3 regions of the Allobosea sp. NPDC003192 genome follow, and region 2 is predicted to be linked to each of the others. Evidence: predicted binding sites of a transcription regulator. Region 2 holds the regulator's gene; each other region holds the start of a gene.
What was found. The regulator LexA, encoded in region 2, represses DNA repair genes until DNA is damaged. The targets are predictions, from matches to a motif close to TGTTCNNNNTGTGTTCNG.
Positions count from the first base shown of each region.

Region 1: a site for LexA is predicted at 1,238-1,255, ahead of ACQKLX_RS15085 (DNA recombination protein RmuC). Genes of this name have one in related genera too.
Region 3: a site for LexA is predicted at 1,310-1,327, ahead of ACQKLX_RS15250 (ImuA family protein). Genes of this name have one in related genera too.

Region 1 is NZ_JBNNPK010000010.1:30,580-33,836, forward strand. It holds gene ACQKLX_RS15080 (hypothetical protein) at 1-10, shown strand, start outside; gene ACQKLX_RS15085 (DNA recombination protein RmuC) at 20-1,204, opposite strand; gene def (peptide deformylase) at 1,321-1,854, shown strand; gene fmt (methionyl-tRNA formyltransferase) at 1,874-2,803, shown strand; gene truA (tRNA pseudouridine(38-40) synthase TruA) at 2,806-3,257, shown strand, end outside.
Region 2 is NZ_JBNNPK010000001.1:250,520-253,776, forward strand. It holds gene moaC (cyclic pyranopterin monophosphate synthase MoaC) at 1-87, shown strand, start outside; gene ACQKLX_RS01190 (molybdopterin molybdotransferase MoeA) at 84-1,295, shown strand; gene lexA (transcriptional repressor LexA) at 1,399-2,136, shown strand; gene ACQKLX_RS01200 (ComEC/Rec2 family competence protein) at 2,130-3,257, opposite strand, start outside.
Region 3 is NZ_JBNNPK010000010.1:57,905-61,161, forward strand. It holds gene ACQKLX_RS15240 (AEC family transporter) at 1-80, opposite strand, end outside; gene ACQKLX_RS15245 (DUF808 domain-containing protein) at 158-1,162, opposite strand; gene ACQKLX_RS15250 (ImuA family protein) at 1,337-2,155, shown strand; gene ACQKLX_RS15255 (Y-family DNA polymerase) at 2,073-3,257, shown strand, end outside.

The DNA.
Region 1 (3,257 bases), on a different contig from region 2:
GCCGCGCTGAGGCTAAAGCTTACTCAGCCGCCTTCAATTTCACAGCTTTCGCGAAGGGCAGTTGCGGCTCGTTCGGGCGGGCGTCGTCGAATTCGAGCGCGCCGATCTTCTCGGCCCGGCCGGTGACCTTGCCGGCCGAGGTCTTGATCTGGGCGACGTCGTCCTGCGCCTGGCGGAAATGGTTGTCGAGCTTGTCGACGCGCTCGCCGAGGCGGCGGACATCGTCGAGCAGCTTGCCGACCTCGGACTGGATGACGCGCGCCTCCTCGCGCATGCGGGCATCGCGCACCAGCGACTGCATCAACTGGATCGCCAAGGCCAGCAGCGAGGGCGAGACGATCATCACCCGCGCCCGGTGCGCCTTCTGGATCACATCGTCGAAATGCTCGTGCAGATCGGCATAGATCGCCTCCGACGGCACGAAGAGCAGCGCCATGTCCTGCGTCTCGCCGGGCAGGAAATAGCGCTCGGCGATGTCCTTGACGTGCTGGCCGACATCGGTGCGCACCCGCGCCGAAGCCTGCTTCTTCGCTTCGTCGCCACGCGCCTCGCGCAGCATGGTGAAGCTCTCCAGCGGAAACTTGGCATCGATGACGAGGCCGCGCCCGTCGCCGGGCAGGGTGACGAGGCAATCCGGCCGCTTGCCGGTGGAGAGCGTTGGTTGAAATGAAAAGAAGGCCGCTGGAAGGCCGTCACGAATGATCGCCTCCATCCGGCCCTGGCCATAGGCGCCGCGCGCCTGCTTGTTGGCGAGCACGTCCTTCAGCGTCACCACCTCGCCGGTGAGTTCGGTCAGGTTCTTCTGGGCGTTGTCGATGACGGCGAGGCGCTCCTGCAACTTGCCGAGGCTCTCATTGGTCTGCCGGACATTCTGCTCCAGCCCGGCGCCGACCTGCTGGCGCAGCCCGTCCATCCGGTCGGCGACGAGGCGGGCGAGGTCGCCCTGCCGGGTCGAGAGGATCTCGGCCATGGTCTGCATGCGGCCGGAAAGCTCGGCCTGCTGCCGGTTCATTTCGGCGACCTTGTCATCCATCTCGCGGGCGCGCTCGGCCGCTATCGCTGCCTCCATTTCGCGTCGGCGCGAGCCGCGCCAGGACGAGAGCAGAGCCAGCATCAGCAGGGTGAGCGTCAGCCCGGCGAAGCCAAGGGCGGCTTCGGCCCAGCTTACGGGCCGTTCCAGCAGGACGAAGGCGATCTGGTTCATACCCCCAAGCCTACACGATTCGGCTGGCAATTCTAGAACATAAGCGGAACAGTTTGACCGCTTCTTCACAAAAGCTTATGTCGCGGCAACTCCCGATCATCGTCCCTGAGAGCCCTATGGCCATCCGCCCCCTCGTCATTCTGCCCGATTCGATGCTCCGCAAGGTTTCCGCGCCGATCGGCGACATCACGCCGGAGATCCGCAAGCTCGCCGAGGACATGCTGGAGACGATGTACGACGCGCCGGGAATCGGCCTTGCCGCGATCCAGATCGGCGAGCCGGTCCGCCTGATCACCATCGACGTCTCGAAGCAGGCGGCAGAAGGTGAGGAGCAGCAGCGCGAGCCGAGGATCTTTATCAACCCCGAGGTGACCTGGCGCTCGGAGGAACTTAGCTCCTATGAGGAGGGCTGCCTTTCGATCCCCGAATATTACGAGGAGGTCGAACGTCCGGCGCGGGTCAAGGTCAGCTATCGCGATCTCGACGGCAAGGCGCAGGAGGTCGAGGCCGACGGCCTGCTAGCCACCTGCCTGCAGCATGAGATCGACCATCTCAACGGCGTGCTCTTCATCGATTACCTGTCGCGGCTGAAGCGCGACCGGGTGAACAAGCGCTTCGCCAAGGCGGCGAAGCGGGAGAGCGCAGCCTGACCGGCCGGGGCGTTAAACTATGAGCTTGCGCGTCATCTTCATGGGCACGCCGGATTTCGCCGTGCCCACCCTGACCGAGATCATCGGCCAGGGTCACGAGGTCGTCTCCGTCTACACCCGCGCCCCGGCGCCGGCCGGGCGCGGCATGGAACTCAGACCCTCGCCGGTCCAGGTCACGGCCGAGCGCTTCGGCATCCCGGTCTTCTCGCCGAAGACGCTGAAGAACGCCGAGGCCGCCGAGGTCATGGCCTCGCACCAGGCCGATGTCGCCGTGGTCGTCGCCTATGGCCTGATCCTGCCCAAGGCGATCCTGGAGGTGCCGGAGCTCGGTTGCCTCAATCTGCATGCGTCGCTGCTGCCGCGCTGGCGTGGCGCGGCGCCGATCCAGCGCGCCATCATGGCCGGCGATGCCGAGACCGGCGTCTGCGTGATGAAGATGGAGGAGGGGCTCGACACCGGCCCGGTCGCCATGGTCGAGCGGCTTGCGATCGACGGCAACGCCACGGCCGGCGACATGCATGACCGGCTTGCCGGCCTTGGCGCCGACCTGATGGTCCGGGCGCTCGCCGCACTCGGCCGCGGCGGCCTGCGCTTCACGCCGCAGCCCGAAGAGGGCGTCACCTATGCCAGCAAGATCGGCAATGACGAGGCCAGGCTGAGCTGGAACCGGCCGGCGCAGCAGGTCCACGATGTCGTCCGCGGCCTCTCGCCCTTCCCGGGCGCCTTCGTCGAGGTCGATCTCGGCAAGGGGCCGGAGCGGCTGAAGCTCCTGCGCACCGCCCGTGCCGGCGGCGCCGCCGAGCCGGGCACGCTGCTCGACGATGACGGGACGATCGCCTGCGCGGTCGGGGCGGTGAAGCTTCTTCAGGTCCAGCGCGCCGGCAAGGGGCCGATGAGCGCCCAGGAGTTCCTGCGCGGGGCGCGGCTGACTGCGGGCGCGAAGCTCTAGAGATGCCGCGCTACAAGCTCGTCATCGAATATGACGGCACGCCCTTCTCAGGCTGGCAGCGCCAGCTCAACGGGCCGTCGGTGCAGCAGAGCGTCGAGGAGGCGGTCGAGGCCTTCTGCGGTCATGCCGTGCGCCTGCATTGCGCCGGGCGTACCGATGCCGGCGTCCATGCCACCCATCAGGTCGTCCATGTCGATCTCGACAAGGACTGGCGCACCGATGTGGTGCGTGACGCCAGCAACGCTCGGTTGAAGCGCCTGCCGGTCGCGGTGCTGAGTGCCGAGGCAGTGTCCGACAGCTTCGATGCCCGCATCTCAGCGACGCGCCGCTATTACATCTACCGCATCCTCGACCGGCGGGCGCAGCCGGCGCTCGATGCGGACCGGGTCTGGCATGTCCCGGTCAAGCTCGACCACGAGGCGATGGACCGCGCCGCCAAGGCGCTGATCGGCCA
Region 2 (3,257 bases):
CGCGCCATGCATATCGAAGGCGTCCGACTCGTGCATAAATCCGGCGGCAAGTCCGGAACCTATGAGATCGCAGAGCCATCGGCATGAGCCTCACTCCCGTTCCCGTCGCGCTCAAGGCACTGCTCGACAGCGTGCCCGGCCCGACACAAGCCGAGAGGCTGCCGCTGGCACAATGTGCCGGCCGCGTGCTGGCTGAGGATGTCGCCGCGCTCCGGACCCAACCGCCCTTCGCCAATTCGGCCATGGACGGCTATGCCGCCCGCGCCGCCGATCTGGAACCGGGCAAGGAGCTGAAGGTCGTCGGCGAATCCGCCGCCGGCCGCGGCTTTCCCGGCCCTGTCGGCCCAGGCGAGACGGTGCGCATCTTCACCGGCGCCCCGATCCCCGACGGTGCCGATGCGATCCTGATCCAGGAGCACGCCGAGGGCGTCGGCGGCCCGGTCATCCGCGTCACCAAGCCGGCGAACAAGGGGCAGTTCATCCGCCCGGCCGGTCTCGATTTTCAGGCCGGCGAGATCCTGCTGCAGGCCGGGCGCCGGCTCGACAGCGCCGCGCTCGGCCTCGCTGCCGCCGCTGGTCATCCGACTCTTTCGGTCCGCCGCAAGCCGCTGGTCGCCATCCTCGCCACCGGCGACGAACTCGTCCTGCCGGGCGAGCCGGTCGGCCCCGATCAGATCGTCGCCTCCAACAGCTTCGCCCTCGCCGCTCTGATCGAGCAGGCCGGCGGCACGGCGCTCGACCTCGGCATCGCCCGCGACAACCATCCCGATCTCGCAGCCAAGATCGAGGCGGCACGCGCGGCCGGGTCCGACGTGCTGATCACCCTCGGCGGCGCCTCGGTCGGCGAGCACGATCTCGTCCAGGCGGCGCTGAAGGCGCAGGGCATGGCGCTCGGCTTCTGGAAGATCGCGATGCGCCCGGGCAAGCCGATGATGATGGGCCGGCTCGGGCCGATGGTCGCGCTCGGCCTGCCCGGCAACCCGGTCTCTTCGATCGTGTGCGGGCATCTCTTCGCGATGCCGTTGGTCGAGGCTCTGCTCGGCATCGCCGATCCCGAGCGCGATCGTAGCGAACCCGCCATCCTCGCGGCCGATCTGCCGGCCAATGACGAACGCCAGGATTATCTGCGCGCCACGGTCGAGACGGCCGATGGCGAGCGGCGCGTCAGACCCTTCGCCAAGCAGGATTCCTCGATGCTGGCGAACCTGTCGCGCGCCGAGGCGCTGGTGATCCGCCCGGTCTTTGCCGAAGCGGCCAAGGCTGGCGATCCCTGCCGCATCATCCGGCTGCGCTGATCCGTTCACCTTAGGGCAGGAAGCGCCTTGCGGAACACAAGGCGAACGCGTATGGTGTTCGTGCTTTGTTTCGATTCTAGCCCGAGAGGCGAGCGGCGCGACCATGCTGACACGCAAACAGTTCGAACTGCTTCGCTTCATCCATGAGCGCTTGCGCGAATCCGGCGTGCCCCCCTCCTTCGACGAGATGAAGGATGCGCTCGACCTGCGCTCCAAATCCGGCATCCACCGATTGATCATGGCGCTCGAGGAGCGTGGCTTCATTCGCCGGCTGCCGAACCGGGCACGCGCCCTCGAAGTCATCAAGATGCCGGATGGCATCGGCGGGCCACAGGCCCAGCGCGGCCGCTTCAGCCCCTCGGTCGTCCAGGGCGGTCTCGGCCAGACATCGCCTGTCGCGGCACCGACGGCCAACCTGACGAAACCGCGTCCACCGGCCGCCGAGGAGAATGGGCGTTCCACCGTCTCCATCCCGGTCATGGGCCGTATCGCTGCGGGCACGCCGATCTCGGCGATCCAGGATCGCAGCCATAGCGTCTCGATGCCGGCAGACATGCTCGGCGGCGGCGAGCATTACGCGCTCGAGGTCCGCGGCGATTCGATGATCGAAGCCGGTATCCTCGACGGCGACACGGTCGTGATCCGCAAGCAGGACACCGCCAATACCGGCGACATCATCGTCGCCCTGATCGATGACGAGGAAGCGACGCTGAAGCGCTTGCGCAAGCGCGGCTCCTCGATCGCGCTCGAAGCCGCCAATCCGGCTTATGAGACGCGCGTGCTCGGGCCTGACCGGGTCAAGATCCAGGGTCGGCTGGTCAATCTGATGCGGCGTTACTGAAGGGCCTCGGCTTCCAGTGCCGACTCCGCAGCCGCGGGGGCCGGCGCAGGAGCGGGTTCTGGCGCCGGCCTCGGTTCCGGTCGCGCGCGGGTCCATGGACGCAGGCGTGAGACGTCGTCGGCCGTATAGGCGCGCCAGCCGCCGCGAGCCGTGTGATACGCGGTCGCGCCGTCGCGGATGAGCGCGCTGCGGTCGATCAGGCGGGCAGCGCAAGAGGCCGTCCAGTAGAGTGACGTCACTACGAGATCGGCGCGCTGGCAGTCTTCGACCAGGGCGATGCGGTCGCGCGTATAGGCAACCGAGCGGCCATCCGGCAGGCGGATCACGCAGCCGCGCGCATCGCAGACGGCCCCCTCGCGCAAGGCGGCATCGTCTGGCGAGCGGGAATCGCCGTCGGCATGCAGCCATCGCGTCAGTACGAAGCGGCTCGGCTTTCCGGCCAGCACCATCTTCCCTTCCGGTCCGCGCACCAGCACGCCCGAGCCGTCGCGCTCGATCAGAATGTCCGGCCGTGATGGAGCCGAGGCCAGCGCCAGCCCGCCGACCAATGGCAGGGCTGCGAGAAGGCGCAGCGCCGTCGTCCACAAGGTCAGCCAGAGCAACGACAGCGAGAACAGGATCAGGGCGAGTGAGCCGAAGGCCGGCAGCACCAGCGTCGAGCGGTCGATGCCGGCAACCCAATGGGCGAGTTGGAGCACGAGGCCCGAGGCCCAGCCCATCAGCGCCCAGGCCGGCCAGTCGAGCCCGAACGGATAGGCGAGCACGCCGAAGACCGCAGCCGGCATCACGATCAGCGAGACGAACGGCAGCGCCAGCGCATTGCCGAGCAGGCCGAACGGATTGAAGGTCTGGAAATGGAAGACGCCATAGGGCGCCGTCGCCGCGGTCGCGACCATGGTCGTGGTCAGGATGCCGACAGCCGAGAGCCAGAGCGGTCGCAGCGGCCAGGGCCAGGAGGCCGCAGCGGCATCCGGCGCCCGCTCCTGCCAGCGCTCGGCGAAGGCGATCAGCGCCGCCACGGCCCCGAACGACATCTGGAAGCTCGGGCCGAGCAGCGCCTCCGGCTCGCGCAGCAGCACGATGATCGCGGCGAGCGCGAGATTACGCATGGAGAGCGCCGG
Region 3 (3,257 bases), on a different contig from region 2:
AACAGCCCGCGCCAGGCCGTGAAGGCGCCGAGCGCGATCACAGCGAAGAAGGGCGTGCTGGTGGCAAGGAACTGCAGCATGGAGGCACCGCGGTCCGCGAGCCGGACCGGTTGCCAGCGCTAGCAGATTTCGGGCCGTCGTGCGGGTCCGTTGCTGCCTAGTGGGTCTGCTTTTCCGGCAGGGCTGTCGGCTTCACTCCGCCGCCGCGCCGCGCCTTCAGGATCGGCTCGACGATGAAATGCATGCCGATGAGGCAAAGCCCGCCGACGATGAGCCCGAACACCGCGGAGGCAGCCGCTGTCGTCAGCCATTCCAGCACGCCCGTGAGCGGCGGCCAGACCTTTCCGACCATGACGGCGACATCGTGAATGGCATGCTCGATCCCGGCGAGCCCATAGCCGGCGAGGCCGTGGATGATGATGCCGCCGCCGACCCAGAGCATCGCCGCGGTGCCGACCGCGCTCAGCAGCTTGAGGAAGGGCGGCATGCCGGAGACGAGCCCGCGGCCGAGGAGCCGGACCGGCAGGATGCCGCTGCGCGACAGGGCGACGCCGGCATCGTCAGCCTTCACGATCAGGGCGACGACGCCATAGACCAGCACGGTCATGCCGAGGCCGACCACGGCCAGTACCAGCGCTTGCATCCAGAAGGAGGAGGTGGTGACGCCGGAGAGCGTGATCGCCATGATCTCGGCCGAGAGGATGAAGTCGGTCTTGATCGCACCGGCGATCTTCTGGTTCTCAAGCTCCTTGGAGTCGAGGATGTTGGTGCCGCCCTCGCCGGCGGCCTCGTCGTGATGCGCATGCGGCACGACGAGCTCGTAGACCTTCTCGAAGCCCTCGAAGCAGAGATAGGCGCCGCCCGCCATCAGCAGCGGCGTGATCGCCCAGGGCGCGACCAGGCTGAGCACCAGCGCCGCCGGCAGCAGGAAAAGCAGCTTGTTCTTCAGCGAGCCGAGCGCGATCTTGCCGATGATCGGCAGCTCGCGTTCCGCCGCGAAGCCGACGGCATAGCGCGGCGTCACCGCCGCGTCGTCGATGACGATGCCGGCCGCCTTGGCGCCGGCCTTGGTCGCCTGCGCCGCGGCGTCGTCTAGTGCGGCCGCAGCGACCTTGGCCAGGGCTGCGACGTCGTCGAGGAGGGCGAACAGTCCCGAACTCATGGCGGTCTCCAGGCGAGGCCGCAAGCTGGGCGGCGCGGGGCTGATAAGCGATCCGGTTTGCCCTGATATGACAGCAGTGAGGCGCCCGCAGGCAAGCGGGAGCGTGTGTGGGCTTGACTCCGGAGTGTTTTGGAGTCGCTTTATATCTGGAACAAAAAGTGAACATATACTCCGATGGCAGACGCTTCCACCCGTTCTCTGGCTGCCTTGCGGCAGAGCCTCGCTCTGGCGGGGCTGTCGCGCGAGCTTTCGCCGGTGGAGCGCGTCGCTTTGGGGACGCCCTCGCTCGACGAGCCGCTGGGCGGCGGCATCGCGCGCTCCGCCCTGCATGAGGTCTACGCCTCGGCCGGAGCCGATCTCCCGGCCGCGACGGGCTTCGCCGCGGCCTTGGCCCTGCGTGCCGCCGGCTCGCGGCCGGTGCTCTGGGTCCGGCAGGATTTCCTCGATGCCGAGGCCGGGCGCCTGCATCCGCCGGGCCTGGCCGAGCTCGGGCTCGATCCCGCGCAGATCCTCTTGGTCAGGGTCAGGGACGGCGAGGGCGCGCTGCGGGCCGGGGCGGAAGCGGCGCGCTGCGCCGCGCTCGGGGCGACGCTGATCGAGCCCTGGGGCGCGCCGCGCCAGTTCGACCTGACTGCTAGCCGCCGCCTGGCCCTGGCGGCGGAGACCTCCGGCGTCCTGACCTTATTGTTGCGGGTAGCCGCGCAGCCGGAGCCCAGCGCCGCCAGCACGCGTTGGCAGGTGCGCGCTTTGCCGTCGCGGGCGCGGGAGGCGGAGGCGCCGGGCGATCCCGCCTTCGGATTACGGCTGCTGCGCCATCGCGGCGGCCTTGGTGAGCGTGAGTGGCGTGTGGAGTGGAACCGTGACGAACGATGTTTCCGGGACCGGATCGGGGGGAAGGGAGGCAGAAAGGATGCAGCGCCGCTATCTCGCCCTCTGGTTTCCGTATTTGGCGAGCGAGCGCCTGTGCCGGCGGGGCTCCGCCGGGCCGGATGAGCGCCCGCTCGTCCTGGTCGAGCAGGATCGCGGCGCGCTGCGCCTCGCCGACTGCGACAAGCGCGCCGTCGCGCTCGGCCTGACCCGCGGCCTGACCCTGGCCGATGCTCGCGCCCGCATACCGGAATTGACGGTGGTCGAGGCCGATCCGGCCGCCGACCAGCGCCTGATCGAATGGCTCGCCGCGCTCTGTGACCGCTTCACCCCGCTCGTCGCGCTCGATCCGCCGCATGGGCTGGTGCTCGACATCACCGGTTGCGCCCATCTCTTCGGTGGTGAGGCGGCGCTGCGCCAGCGCGTCGGCCGCAGCATGGATTGGCTCGGGCTCACCGTCTTCGCCAGCATAGCCGGTACGCCGCATGCGGCCCGCGCCCTTTCTCGCTTCGGCCGCTGCGCCATCTCGTTACCGGGCGAGGATGAAGAGCGGACGCTGCCGCTGCAGGTCGCAGCGTTGGAGGCTTCGTCCGAAACGGTTATCGCCCTGTCGCGCGCCGGGCTGAAGACGCTGGGCGATCTCGCCGGGCGGCCCTCGCACACGCTTGCCGCCCGCTTCGGCGAGGCGCTGGTCACGAAGCTGCGCCGCATCCTTGGCCAAGAGGATGCCCGGATCACGCCCTTGCGGCCGCCGCCTGATTGCGTGGTCGAGCGGCATTTCCCCGATCCGCTACAGGATACCGACGGGCTGGAGGCGATCGTCGCCCGCCTGCTCGGCGAGGCCGGGCGCCTGCTCGAGGCCCGCGGCGATGGCGGGCGCGCTTTCGAGGTCAGCTTTTTCCGCAGCGATGGCGCGGTGCGAAGGCTTCAGCTGGAGACCGGCCGGCCCTCGCGCGATGCCGCCGCGATCCTGCGGCTCTATCGCGAGCGCATCGACAGCCTGGCCGATCCGCTCGACCCCGGCTTCGGCTATGATGCGATCAGGCTTGCCGTGCCGGTCTGCGAGCCGCTCGGCACGCCGCAGGCGAGCCTCGACGGGCGCGCCGTCGAGGAGGAAGCCGTAGCTGATCTGGTCGACCGGCTGGTCGCTCGCTTCGGCCGCGAGCGCGTCTTGCGCTTTGTTGCGCAGGACAGTCATCAGCCTGAGCGCGAGGCAGCGCTTGTCCCG